Regions from separate parts of the Kitasatospora sp. P5_F3 genome, predicted to be linked through region 2. Evidence: riboswitches for the same ligand, from Rfam matches in the RefSeq annotation. Region 2 holds a riboswitch; each other region holds the start of a gene.

Region 1 (4,137 bases), on a different contig from region 2:
CGCGCACCAGCACCCCGCCGACGGCCGGCGAGACGGCGTTCAGCAGCAGCCCGAGCCGCAGGTCGGCCATGCCGACGATCGCGGTGAAGGGGTAACGCACGTCGGTCATCGGTCGGTCTCCGTAGCTCGGGGTGCCCCGGGTGGGACGAACGGCAGGTGGGCGGGGGCGCCGCCCTCGATCAGCTTCCACAGCGCGTCGGTGTCGGCGTGCTCCTCGATCAGGTCGCCCAGCCGGTCCAGGCGTTCCTCCCGGGCGGCGGCGAATGAGGTGTCGGGGGCGGGGACGAAGGCCCGGCCCGCCTGCTCGGCCACCTCGCGCAGCAGCGCGCGGCGGAAGCCGTCGTTCTCCAGCGCACCGTGCCAGGTGGTGCCCCGGACCGAGCCGACCCGGCAGCCGTCCAAGAAGGGGTCACCGCCTTCGACGGTCACCACCCCGTGGTGGATCTCGTACCCCTCCACCCGCTCGCCGAAAGCCTCGCCGACCGGCCGGGCCAGCACCTTCTCCCGGCCGAACACCACCCGGGTCGGCAGCAGGCTGAGCCCCTGGACGGTGCCCGCCTTCGACTCCACCTGATCCTCGATCAGCTGACCGAGCATCTGGTACCCGCCGCACACCCCGAGCACCGGCAGCCCGGCCGCCGCCCGCGCCTTCAGCACCGGCTCGATCCCGCGCTCGCGCAGCCAGGCCAGGTCGGCCACGGTGGCCCGGGTGCCGGGCAGCACCACCAGGTCGGCGTCGGCCAGCTCCTCGGCCCGGGTGGCCCAGCGCACCAGCACGCCCGGCTCCTGGGCCAGCGCGTCCAGGTCGGTGAAGTTCGACAGCCTCGGGAAGCGGACCACCGCGACCCGCAGCACGTCCGCCCCGACCGGGCCGCGCACCGAACCCTGGTCCACCACCGTGGTCAGGTCGAGCGAGTCCTCGGCGTCCAGCCACAGGCCGGAGAGCATCGGCAGGGTGCCGAGCACCGGACGGCCCGTCAGCTCGCGCAGCATCTCCAGGCCGGGCGCCAGCAGCCGGGCGTCGCCCCGGAACTTGTTCACGAACCAGCCCGCCACCAGCGCCTGGTCCTCCGCCGAGAGCAGCGCCAGCGTCCCGTACATCGCGGCGAACACCCCGCCCCGGTCGATGTCGCCGACCACCACCACGGGCAGCCTCGCCGCCGTGGCCAGGCCCATGTTGGCGATGTCCCGGTCCCGCAGGTTGATCTCGGCGGGCGAGCCGGCGCCCTCGCAGACCACCACCTCGTACCGGCTGCGCAGGTCGGCCAGGCACTCCAACGCCCGCTCCAGCAGGACGGGCTTGCGCTCGCGGTAGTCCAGCGCGCCGACCTCGGCGACCGCCCGGCCGAGCAGCACCACCTGGCTGCGGCCGTCCGCACCGGGCTTGAGCAGCACCGGGTTCATCGCCGCCTCCGGCTCCACCCGGGCGGCCTGCGCCTGCATCGCCTGGGCGCGGCCGATCTCGGCGCCGTCGGCGGTGACGAAGGAGTTCAGCGACATGTTCTGCGCCTTGAACGGGGCCACCCTGACGCCCTGTCGGGCCAGCCAGCGGCAGATGCCCGCGGTGACCACGCTCTTGCCCGCGTCCGAGGTCGTTCCGGCGACCAGCAGTGAACCGCTCACGACTTCCTCCACGCGTACAGGGCCCGGCCGGTCACGGTGACCGCCAGCGCCAGGGCTCCGACCCGCCGGGACAGCGCGCAGGCCCGCTCGATGTCATCGACCGTCACCGGCCGCAGCTCGCCGCCGAGTACGGGCCGGTGCTCGACTCGCTCCCCGTACTGGAGCGTGCCGCCCAGCCGCACCCCGAGCGCCCCGGCGAAGGCCGACTCGGCCTGCCCGGCGTTGGGGCTCGGGTGTGACGAGCCGTCACGGCGCCAGACCCGCCAGGCGGTCCGCGGCTCGGCCGCGGCCGCCACGGTGAGCAGTGCGGTCAGCCGGGCGCCCGGCCAGCCCGCCAGGTCGTCCAGCCGGGCCGACGCCCAGCCGAACCGCAGGTGGCGCGGGGAGCGGTGACCGACCATCGCGTCCAGGGTGTTGACGGCCCGGAAGGCGAGCAGACCGGGCGTACCGGCCAGCGCGCCCCAGGTGAGCGCGTTCACCACGGCGTCGGCGGTGTTCTCGGCGACGGACTCCACCACCGCGCGGGCGATCTGCGGCCCGTCCAGCGCGCTCGGGTCCCGGCCGCACAGGTGCGGCAGCCGCTCCCGGGCGGCCGCCAGGTCGTCCGCCGCCAGCGAGCGGCCGATGGTGCGGGCCTCCCGGGTCAGCGAGGTGCCGCCCAGCACCGTCCAGGTCGCGGCGGCGGCCAGGCAGGCCCGGGCCAGCGGCGCCCGGCGCAGGGCGCGCTCGGCGAGCACCGCCCCGGCCGCGACGGTGCCCACACAGGCGGCGGTGTACGCGGCGCCGGCCGGACGGTGGTCACGCCAGAGGCGGCGCTCCAGCCGGGTGGCGGCGGAGCCGAAGACGGCGACGGGGTGACCCCGACGGGGGTCGGCGAACCGCGCGTCGGCCAGGTAGCCGGCGACGGATCCGAGCAGGAACGGGAGCGCGGGGGTCAGTCGGCGCACGACGGCGACGGGTCGGCTCGGTCCTGGGTGGCCGGCATGGCGTGGGTGTCCTCACTCAGGGTCCGCGCCCTGGATCGACGTACCGGGGGTGAGAGTCTCCTGGCTTCCGGGTCCGACACACCCTCGGGCCTTCCAACAGCCGCCGCAGCGGGCCGTCGTGACCATATGTCGAGAGTGCTCCCCGGTGACAGTGGCGGGACCGCGCCGGACTCGCACCGGCTTCCTCTACTTGCCTCCGTTTGGCTGAAGGATCCCATCACGCGGCCGGACAGGCAGTCAACAGAGGGCGCGGAGGGGTTGGTCACACGTCTGTTCGCCCCACCGAGCGGGGTGCTCCCGGGCGGGTGAAGCTGGCCCTGGCGCGGCGTCGGTCCGCGCCCGAACTGGAGGACGGTCATGACCGATCTCGGCAAGCTTCTCGGGGGTCTGCTCGGCGGCACGGGCGGTAGCGCAGGCAGTGGGGGCAACCTGCTGGCCATGCTGCTCGGCGCACTCGGCGGCGGCCAGGGGGCGGCGGGCGGTCTCGGCGCACTGCTCCAACAGCTGACCCAGGGCGGCCTCGGCTCCCAGGCCCAGTCCTGGGTCGGCACCGGCGACAACCACCCGGTCACCGGCGCCGAACTCGCCGCCGCCCTGCCCGACCGCGAGCTGGACGACCTGGCCGAACAGTCCGGCCTCTCCCGCGAGCAGGTCGCCGAGCAACTCGCCGCCCAGCTCCCCACCGCCGTCGACCAGCTCACCCCGACCGGCGAAGTGCCGACCCCGGCCACCCTGGACGAGCTCTTCGGCAAGCGCTGAAGCCACCTGCGCTCCGGGCTCAGCCATCAGGGGCTCGGGGAACTGCGACGCCGACCTCTGGAGCGTTGCACCTATGTGGATGGTCAGGCACTTTCGCAGTGACCCCGGCGCCAGATCTCCTCGCAGTTCCCCGAGCCCCTGACCGTAGATGCTCAAGCACCTGCCAACAGTGCAGCCCTGCAACGTGGCTACCTCCGAGTACGAGGGCTGATCAGGCGTCAGCGGCTGTAGGAATCGCCAATGCCCCGGCAGAGCGCCCCCAGGGGCTTCGTGTGTTCAGCGGGTGCTCGGGCAGCCCGCCCGGGCCTAGCGTCTGGTGGCATGCGACGAAGACCGCCCGCCCCCMCCCCCGTGCCCTTCTCGCCGACTGCGGCGCGGTCCCACCGGGCCGGCCTCGGCCTGACCCCGGATCAGGTCGCCGAAGGAATGGCCGCGCACGGCGTCCGTCTGCTGCCGATGCACGTGATCGGCTGGGAGACCGGTGAGTTCCGGCCGTCCGAGGAGGAGTTCATCGCGCTGGCCCGGGCCCTCTGGTGTCCGCCCGCCCAGCTGATGGGCACCGCACCGGCCACCCTGCGGGACTTCCGGGTGGCCCGCGAGCTGTCCCAGGAGCAGGCCGCCGAGCGGATCGGTGTGACCCTCCGGGCGTACGAGCAGGCCGAGCTGGCCGGCAAGTGGGGCGGAGACGCCGCACAGACGTACGCGCTGGCCCACGCGCTGGGCATCGGGCTGCGGATGCTGGTGCACGTGACCCACCGTCAGGACGAGC
Region 2 (4,137 bases):
CGGCCACCGCGACGGGGGCGGACGGCGCCGGGACGGCGGCGCGGGCGGCACCGGAGGCGGCCTGGGCGATCCGGGTGGCCGGGCGCGAGCGCAGGTAGTAGGTGGTCTTCAGACCGACCTTCCAGGCGTACGCGTACATCGAGCTCAGCTTGCCGATGGTCGGCGCAGCCATGAAGAGGTTCAGCGACTGGCTCTGGTCGATGTACGGCTGCCGGGCGGCGGCCAGGTCGATCAGCGCCCGCTGCGGCAGCTCCCAGGCGGTGCGGTAGAGCGAACGGACCTCGGCGGGCAGCCAGTTGAGGTCCTGCACCGAGCCGTTCGACTCGCGCAGCGCGTCCCGGGTCTGCGCGTCCCAGACGCCCAGCTCCTTGAGGTCGCGGATCAGGTACGGGTTGACCTGGAGGAACTCGCCGGAGAGGGTCTCGCGCTTGAACAGGTTGGACACCTGCGGCTCGATGCACTCGTACACGCCGGCGATCGAGGCGATGGTCGCGGTCGGCGCGATCGCCAGCAGCAGCGAGTTGCGCAGGCCGGTCTCGGCGATGGTGGCGCGCAGCGCGTCCCATCGGTCGGCCCACTGCGGCGCGGTCTCGAAGTGGTCGATGTGCAGCTGGCCGCGGGCGGCGCGGGTCTCCGCGTACGCCTCGTGCCGGCCGAGCTGGACGGCCAGCTCGCTGGAGCGCTCGTAGGCGACCAGCATGATCCGCTCGGCGATCAGCGTGGAGAGCTGCTTGGCCTCGGCCGAGTCGAAGTCCAGCCGGAGCTGGAAGAAGACGTCCTGAAGGCCCATCACGCCGAGGCCGACCGGGCGCCAGCGGGAGTTGGAGGTGCCGGCCTCGGGGGTCGGGTAGAAGTTGATGTCGATGACCCGGTCCAGGAAGGTCACGGCGGTGCGCACGGTGGCGTCCAGCCGGTCCCAGTCCATGGAGTTGAGCAGGTCGGCGGCGGTGGCGCCGATCGCGACGTGCGCACCGAGGTTGACCGAGCCGAGGTTGCAGACCGCGGTCTCGGAGTCGTCGGTGACCTCCAGGATCTCGGTGCAGAGGTTCGAGGAGTGCACGGTGCGGCCGGGCACGGCGGTCTGGTTGGCGGCCCGGTTGGCGGCGTCCTTGAAGGTCATCCAGCCGTTGCCGGTGGTGGCCAGGGTGCGCATCATCCGGGCGTACAGGGTCTGCGCCGGGATGGTGCGGACGGCCTTGCCCTCGGCTTCGGCCTTCAGGTAGGCGGCGTCGAAGTCGGCGCCCCAGAGGTCGACCAGCTCGGGCACGTCGGCGGGGGAGAACAGCGACCAGTCGGCGTTGGCGTTCACCCGGCGCATGAACTCGTCCGGGATCCAGTGCGCGAGGTTCAGGTTGTGCGTACGCCGCGCCTCCTCGCCGGTGTTGTCGCGGAGCTCCAGGAACTCCTCGATGTCGGCGTGCCAGGTCTCCAGGTACACGCAGGCGGCGCCCTTGCGGCGGCCGCCCTGGTTCACCGCGGCGACCGAGGAGTCCAGGGTGCGCAGGAACGGGACGATGCCGTTGGACTTGCCGTTGGTGCCGCGGATCAGGCTGCCGCGCGAACGGATCCGGCTGTAGGAGAGGCCGATGCCGCCGGCGTGCTTGGAGAGCCGGGCGATCTGCGCGTAGCGGCTGTAGATCGAGTCCAGGTTGTCCAGCGGCGAGTCCAGCAGGTAGCAGGAGGACATCTGCGGGTGCTTGGTGCCGGAGTTGAAGAGCGTCGGCGAGGAGGTCAGGTACTCCAGGCGGCTCATCAGGGTGTAGAGCTCGGCCACCTCGGCCACCGACTGCTCGGTGTCACCGACCGCGAGACCGGCCGCGACCCGGAGCAGGAAGTGCTGCGGGGTCTCGATCACCTTGCGGGTGATCGGGTGGCGCAGCAGGTACCGGGACTGCACGGTGCGCAGGCCGAAGTACTCGAAGCGGTCGTCGCCCTGCTGGTCGATCAGGGCGTCGAAAGCGTCGGAGTGCTTGGCCACGAACGCGGCGGTGACGTCGCCGATCAGGCCCTCGGTGTGGCCGACCACGATCGAGGCGGAGAAGGAGACGGCGCCCTGGCCGATCGCCTCGTCCTGGATCTCCAGGGCGAGCAGGCGGGCGGCGAGCTTCGAGTACTGCGGGTCCTCGGCGATCATCGAGGCGGCAGCTTCCACGGCCAGTCCGCGCAGCTCGGCGAAGTCCGAGTTGGCGTTCCGGCCGCGCAGCGCAGCGGCCGCGACGTGGCCGGGGTCCACCTGGGGCAGGTCGATGCTGCGGTCGGTGAGCAGCCGAAGCAGCGCAGCACCAGGGTCGGTGTGAGCGGAGTCGGCAGAACCCTGGGAGGGCAGGGCAACTGAGGCAGCGATGGTCAAGGCGCTTCTCTCCTGGCGGCGGCGGTCGGCGAGGGGCTACCGGACCGTCAGGGCACAGGGGAGCGGCGCGGAACACCTGACGGCGCGCGCGAATACCCCCCCGGCCCGCCCGCGAGGCCCGGATGTCACTGCTGTGCTGAATGGCGTCTGCGGGGAAGCCGTGTCGCACACCGTCGGCAGGTCCTCGGACTCACGGGCGCCCCTTGGGCCGCGCGCTCACCGCTGCGGGGCAGTCCCGGAATCACACCGGGTTCCCCTGCTTCGACAGCGAGAGCGAGCATACATGTAGTGGCACCCTGCCGACGTGACCCCACATCTTGTGCGCGCAGTGTGTCGGGCTGACTCCTCGTCGGGTTCGGGGACGACGCCGTCGGATCGGTCGGCGGACGGTCGGCGCACACTGCCCGGGCACAAAACAGTCACCGATCGGCCCTGCGTCGGCGCTTTGGATTACTATCTCGCCTCATGAGCGAGGGAACGGGTACGCCGACCGGTCAGCAGCCCGAACAGCCGATACCGGGCCAGCCGGTCCCGCAGCCTCCGTACCCGCAGCCGGGGCCGGGGCAGCCGGGTGGCATGTATCTGCCGCAGCAGGCCCCGTGGCAGCAACAGCAGCAGTTCGGCGGGCCGGTTGAGCCCGACTGGGCCGATCTGGCGGACCGTCACGAGCAGGAGTCCCGCAAGCGCCGTCGGCGCCTGATCGGTGGCGTCGTCGTCGCCGTCCTGGTGGTCGGCGCCCTGACCGCCACCGGTGTGGTGATCGCGGGCAAGCGCGGGGAGGAGCCCAAGCCCGGCCCGACCACAGCCGTCTCCTCGCCGGCGGCCTCTCCCGCGAAGCCCACCCCATCGCCGAAGGCCGCCGACCTGTTGGCGAGTACGGCCACCGACAAGGGGCCGACCGATGCCGCAGCCCTCTTCCCGGCCCAGACCAGGACGATCGACGGCCGGACCTGGACCCGACTGGTCACGGACAGCGACGCCGCCTGCGGCACGACGACGGGCGGGCTGGGCAAGGTCCTGGTCGGCGCTTCCTGCCGGGGCCTGGTGCGCGCCAGCTACGTCTCCGAGGGCAGCGTGGTGACGGTCGGAATCGCGGTGTTCGAGAAGAAGGAGAGCGCCGACGCGGTGCTGGCCAAGCATGTCGGGGCGATCCAGGGGCTGGTCGAGAAGGGCGCCAACTTCTGCACCTCGGGCGGCTGCCCGGAGACGCACGCCTCGCTCGGCCGGTACGTGTTCTACACGGTGGCCGGCTCGCTCAAGCCCGAGGTGAAGGACGACCCGGTCTCGGCGGCCGCGGCCAAGTCCTTCGCGGACTTCACCAAGAAGACCCTGACGGACCGGGTCATCAAGAAGGCCTCGGAGAGCCCGGCCGGCTGACGCCCGCGGGCCGGACGGCTCGTCAGAAAGCCATCGCGTAGACCAGCAGGCGCACCCCGGGTCGGACGTCCCAGTCCCGCTCGGGGGTTCGCCGGAAGCCCAGCCGCTCGTAGAGCCGGTGGGCCGAGGTCATCGACGGGCGGGTGGAGAAGGCCATCCCGGTCAGCCCGAGCTCCCGGCTGCGGGCGATCGAGGCGCGGACCAGGGCCTCGCCCGCTCCCCGGCCGCGCGCCGCGCCGCTGACCGCGAGCATCCGGATCTCACCCTCGGACGGTTCGGCGATGTCGGCGAAGCCGGTGCCGCCGACCGCGAAGGTCACGCAGCCGAGCACTCGTCCGTCGGCCGGATCGACCGCGACGAGGAGTTCCGCCTGCTCGAACCGAGGGCGGGCGTCAAGGAGTTGAGCGGCG
Region 3 (4,137 bases), on a different contig from region 2:
CTTGACGATACCGGCCCGCACCCGAGGGCGGCAGTTCGCCCCCGGGGATTGCTACTGACGGGTACGTCAGTACCGGAGGCATCCATTCTGACCCGTCCGCGCACCCCGCCCACCCGGCGTTCACTGTGACATAACTCTCGGACCACCCGGCCGCTGACATATCCTCACTTCCCACCCCATGGTTGAATCACCTCGATCCTTGATCCGGTCACCCACGCGCGCGCTCTGGGAGCCTCCTTGACCACCACCGCCGCCCTCGGTACCGGCCTCACCCCCCGGCAGGCCGAACGCCGCCGTCGGATCCTGCGGGCCGCCACCMCGCTGGCGGCCCGGGGCGGCTACGAGGCGGTCCAGATGCGCGAGGTGGCGGAGAGCGCCGAGGTCGCGCTCGGCACCCTCTACCGCTACTTCCCGTCCAAGGTGCACCTGCTGGTCGCGGTGATGCAGGAGCAGCTCCAGCAGCTGCACGAGCAGGTCCGCCGCCACCCGCCCGCCGGCGACGACCCGGCCGGACGGGTGGCCGAGACCCTGACCCAGGCCTTCCACGCGCTCCAGCGCGAACCCCGGCTCGCCGAGGCGATGGTCCGCGCGCTCTCCTTCGCGGACCGCTCGGTCGGCGCCGAGGTGGACGCCGTGTCGGCCGTCACCTCGGCCATCGTGCTGGACGCCGCCCAGCTCGGCCCCACCCCGTCGCCGACCCAGCAGGCCGCCCTGCGGGTGATCGGCCACACCTGGCACGCCACCCTGCTCGCCTGGCTCTCCGGCCGCGCCTCGCTCGCCGAGGTCCGCGGCGACCTGCACACCGCGGCCCGGCTGCTCGTCCTCTGACGCTCCGTCCGTCGATCTCGTCCTTCTCCGCCAGGTGCTTCCAGAACACTCAGGTGCCGCCGCGTCAGGACCTCGGCCGGCGGCCCTCCTCCTTTCGCGGGCACAGAACTGGTACCAGTTCCAGCCTCGGGGTGCCCGCTGTGTCCGTACCCTGTCCGCTCGGGGCACTCCGGTCGGCCGGTTAGAGTCTTGGACGCAGGATCAACAACTTCATCCGCTCCTCGTGCGGGGGAAGCCGGTGCGACTCCGGCGCTGACCACGCAACCGTCACAGTCGGGATGCCCGCCGGGGAGCGAGCGGCAGTGCCGGGTTTCCCGGCTCCGTCGAGGTCTACGGGCGGCCCGCCTCGGGCCGCTGCTCCGCTCACCGAAAGGCACGTCGACCCTCATGCTCACCACCGCCCGCACGGGCGCCGCCGCGCTGGCCGCCGCCGCTCTGCTGATCGGCGCCGCCGCCCCCGCCCTCGCGGACACCCCCTCCCCCGCCGCCGCCCCGGCCGCGCTCTACGGCAAGGGCGACCCGACGTACGACGGCGTCTGGCGGCAGTCGCTGGCCCTCACCGCGCTCGGCGCCGTCAAGGTCGTCCCGTCCGACGCTGCCGTGGGCTGGCTGACCGGTCAGCAGTGCGCTGACGGCGGCTGGGCCTCGTTCCGGGCCGACACCGCCGTGGCCTGCGACGCCAAGACCGAGGACAGCAACGCCACCGCGATGGCGATCCAGTCGCTCAAGCTGCTCGGCGGGCACCAGGACGCGGTGACCCGGGGCACCGACTGGCTGAAGACCGTTCAGAACGCGGACGGCAGCTGGGCCTTCAACCCCGGCAACCCGGGTGACGCCAACTCCACCGGACTGGCCGTCAACGCGCTGATCGCCGCCGGTCTCGACCCGGCCGCCGTCGCCAAGAGCGGCAAGAACGGCTACGACGGCCTGGCGCTGTTCCAGCTCGCCTGCGCCGCCCCCGCCGAGCAGCGCGGCGCCTTCGCCTACCAGCCGGCCCCGGACGGCGCGCTCAAGGCCAACGACCTGGCCTCCGCGCAGGCCCTGCTGGCCGCGGCCGGCGGCAAGCTGCCGGTCGTCAACACCAACCGGGTGGACGCCGCGCCCAAGCCCCTGGACTGCGCCGCCGCCCCGGCCACCGTGCCGCACGCGGACTCCGCCGAGGCGGCCGGGGCCTACCTGGTCGCCCAGTTGGGCGCCAACGGGCAGCACCTGATGCAGACCATGCCCGGTGCCACCGCCACTCCCGACTTCACCGCGACCGCCTGGACGGTGCTCGGCCTGGTCCAGTCCGGGCACCCGCAGCAGGCCGCCCCGGCCGCCGACTGGCTGGCCGGCAACGGCTACCCGTGGGCCGCCAAGGGCGCCTCGGGCACCGACGCCTCGGCCGCCGCACTGCTGCTGCTGACCGCCCAGGCCGCCGAGCGCGACCCGTACGACTTCGGCGGTACCAATGTGGTCCAGCTGCTGATCGACTCGGGCCCGGCGCCCAAGTCCCTCCCGGCCGCCACCACCTCCGCCTCCGGCCCGGCGGGCACCGAGGCCGACGACGACAACGGCTTCTCCCCGGTCTGGCTGGTCGGTATCGGCCTGCTGGTCGGCATCGGCGGCGGCCTGCTGCTCAGCCTCCAGCGCAAGCGCGGCACCCACACCGTCGGTGCCCCCAGCAAGGCTGCGGGCGACAAGGCGGACACCAAGTCCGAAGGTGACAAGCAGAAGTGACCTCCCCTCACTCCCGGACGGCGGTGGCGGCCCCGGCCGTCGCCGCCGTCCTGGCACTGCTGCTGGCACTGCTGCTGGCACTGCTGCTGCCGTTCCTGCTCGCCGCACCCGCGCACGCCACCGGCTACCGCTACTGGTCGTTCTGGAAGTGGTCGGGCAGCGCCTGGGCGTACCAGCAGCAGGGCCCCGCGGTGTACGTCCCGCCGGACGGCGCGGTGGACGGCTGGCGGTTCGCGGTCAGCCCCGACGGTGGCAAGGACGCCGCCCGGCCCACCGCCGCCGGTGACTTCGGCACGGTCTGCGCCACCACCCCGGCGCAGGCCGGGAAGAAGCGGATCGCCGTGGTGCTGGACTTCGGCACCACCGCCGACGCCCCGGCCGGCGAGACCCCGCCCGCCGCCCGGACGGTGTGCGCGGCGGTCCCCACCGCCGCCAGCTCGGCCGAGGTGCTGGCCGCCGTCGCCCCGCCGCTGCGCTACGACGCCAACGGCATCCTCTGCGCGATCGTCGGCTACCCCCGCTCCGGCTGCGGCGACACCGTCGGAGCTGCGGACAACTCCACCGGCAAGAGCGAGAGTTCGGGCCCGTCGGTCGGCCTGCTGGCGGGCGGCGCACTGGTCGCCGCCCTGGCCGCCGGCGCGGTCTGGCAGGCCCGGCGCCGCCGCGACTCCTGAGGTGTCATCCGTGCCCACGCCCAGCCGCACCCGGCAGCCCCGCCCCGTCCGCTCGACCCGCTCCGCGATCGGCCCGCGCCATCTGCACCCCGGCGCGTGGTGGCTGTGGGCGATCGGGCTCGGCGCGGCGGCCTCCCGCACCACCAACCCGCTGCTGCTCCTGCTGATCGTCGCGGTCTCCGGCTACGTGGTCGCGGCCCGGCGCAGCACCGAGCCCTGGGCCCGCTCCTACACCGCCTTCGTCAAGCTGGCACTGGCGGTGCTCGGCATCCGGCTGCTCTTCACGGTCTTCCTCGGCTCCGGGGTCGGCGGCACCCACGTGCTCTTCACGCTGCCCCAACTCCCGCTACCGGACTGGGCGCAGGGGGTGCGGATCGGCGGCGCCGTCACCCTGGAGGGGCTGCTCTACTCGCTCTACCAGAGCCTGCGGCTGGCCACCCTGCTGATCTGCGTCGGCGCCGCCAACGCACTGGCCAACCCGGCCCGCCTGCTGCGCGCCCTGCCCGGTGCGCTGTACGAGGCCGGGGTGGCCGCCGTGGTGGCGCTCACCTTCACCCCCAACCTGGTCGCGGACGTCCAGCGGATCAGGTCCGCCCGCCGGCTGCGCGGCCGCTCCGACACGGGCCTGCGCTCACTGCTCAGCGTCGGCCTGCCGGTGCTGGAGTCGGCCCTCGAACGCTCCGTCAGCCTGGCGGCCACCATGGACAGCCGGGGCTTCGGCCGCACCGCCGACCTCCCGCGCCGGGTCGCCCGTTCGATCGGCGCGCTCACCCTGACCGGCCTGCTCGCGGTCTGCGTGGCCTGCTACGGCCTGCTCACCGAGGGCACCGTGCGCTGGGCGCTGCCGGTCCTGCTGGCCGGCCTGGCCGCGCTCGGCGCCGGGCTGCTGCTCGGCAGCCGACGCTCCGTCAGGACC

Evidence for each region. Region 2 has a riboswitch for cobalamin ahead of ACXJMZ_RS25760 (ribonucleoside-diphosphate reductase subunit alpha). Riboswitches for the same ligand answer to the same signal wherever they lie in the genome.
Region 1: linked by a shared signal. The riboswitch ahead of ACXJMZ_RS19445 (cobalamin biosynthesis protein) and the one ahead of ACXJMZ_RS25760 (ribonucleoside-diphosphate reductase subunit alpha) in region 2 are both predicted to bind cobalamin.
Region 3: linked by a shared signal. The riboswitch ahead of ACXJMZ_RS08635 (prenyltransferase/squalene oxidase repeat-containing protein) and the one ahead of ACXJMZ_RS25760 (ribonucleoside-diphosphate reductase subunit alpha) in region 2 are both predicted to bind cobalamin.

What each region holds. Positions count from the first base shown of each region.
Region 1 covers NZ_JBFUMY010000031.1:83,802-87,938, reverse strand. Annotated here, with positions in the region: gene ACXJMZ_RS19455 (putative cobaltochelatase) at 1-109, opposite strand, end outside; gene ACXJMZ_RS19450 (cobyric acid synthase) at 106-1,623, opposite strand; gene ACXJMZ_RS19445 (cobalamin biosynthesis protein) at 1,620-2,561, opposite strand; cobalamin riboswitch at 2,644-2,843, opposite strand; gene ACXJMZ_RS19440 (YidB family protein) at 2,967-3,368, shown strand; gene ACXJMZ_RS19435 (helix-turn-helix domain-containing protein) at 3,690-4,137, shown strand, end outside.
Region 2 covers NZ_JBFUMY010000050.1:61,825-65,961, forward strand. Annotated here, with positions in the region: gene ACXJMZ_RS25760 (ribonucleoside-diphosphate reductase subunit alpha) at 1-2,350, opposite strand, end outside; cobalamin riboswitch at 2,509-2,669, opposite strand; gene ACXJMZ_RS25765 (hypothetical protein) at 2,816-3,727, shown strand; gene ACXJMZ_RS25770 (GNAT family N-acetyltransferase) at 3,750-4,137, opposite strand, start outside.
Region 3 covers NZ_JBFUMY010000010.1:113,103-117,239, reverse strand. Annotated here, with positions in the region: gene ACXJMZ_RS08640 (TetR family transcriptional regulator) at 238-828, shown strand; adenosylcobalamin-variant (AdoCbl-variant) riboswitch at 1,047-1,120, shown strand; gene ACXJMZ_RS08635 (prenyltransferase/squalene oxidase repeat-containing protein) at 1,216-2,547, shown strand; gene ACXJMZ_RS08630 (SCO2322 family protein) at 2,544-3,221, shown strand; gene ACXJMZ_RS08625 (energy-coupling factor transporter transmembrane component T) at 3,223-4,137, shown strand, end outside.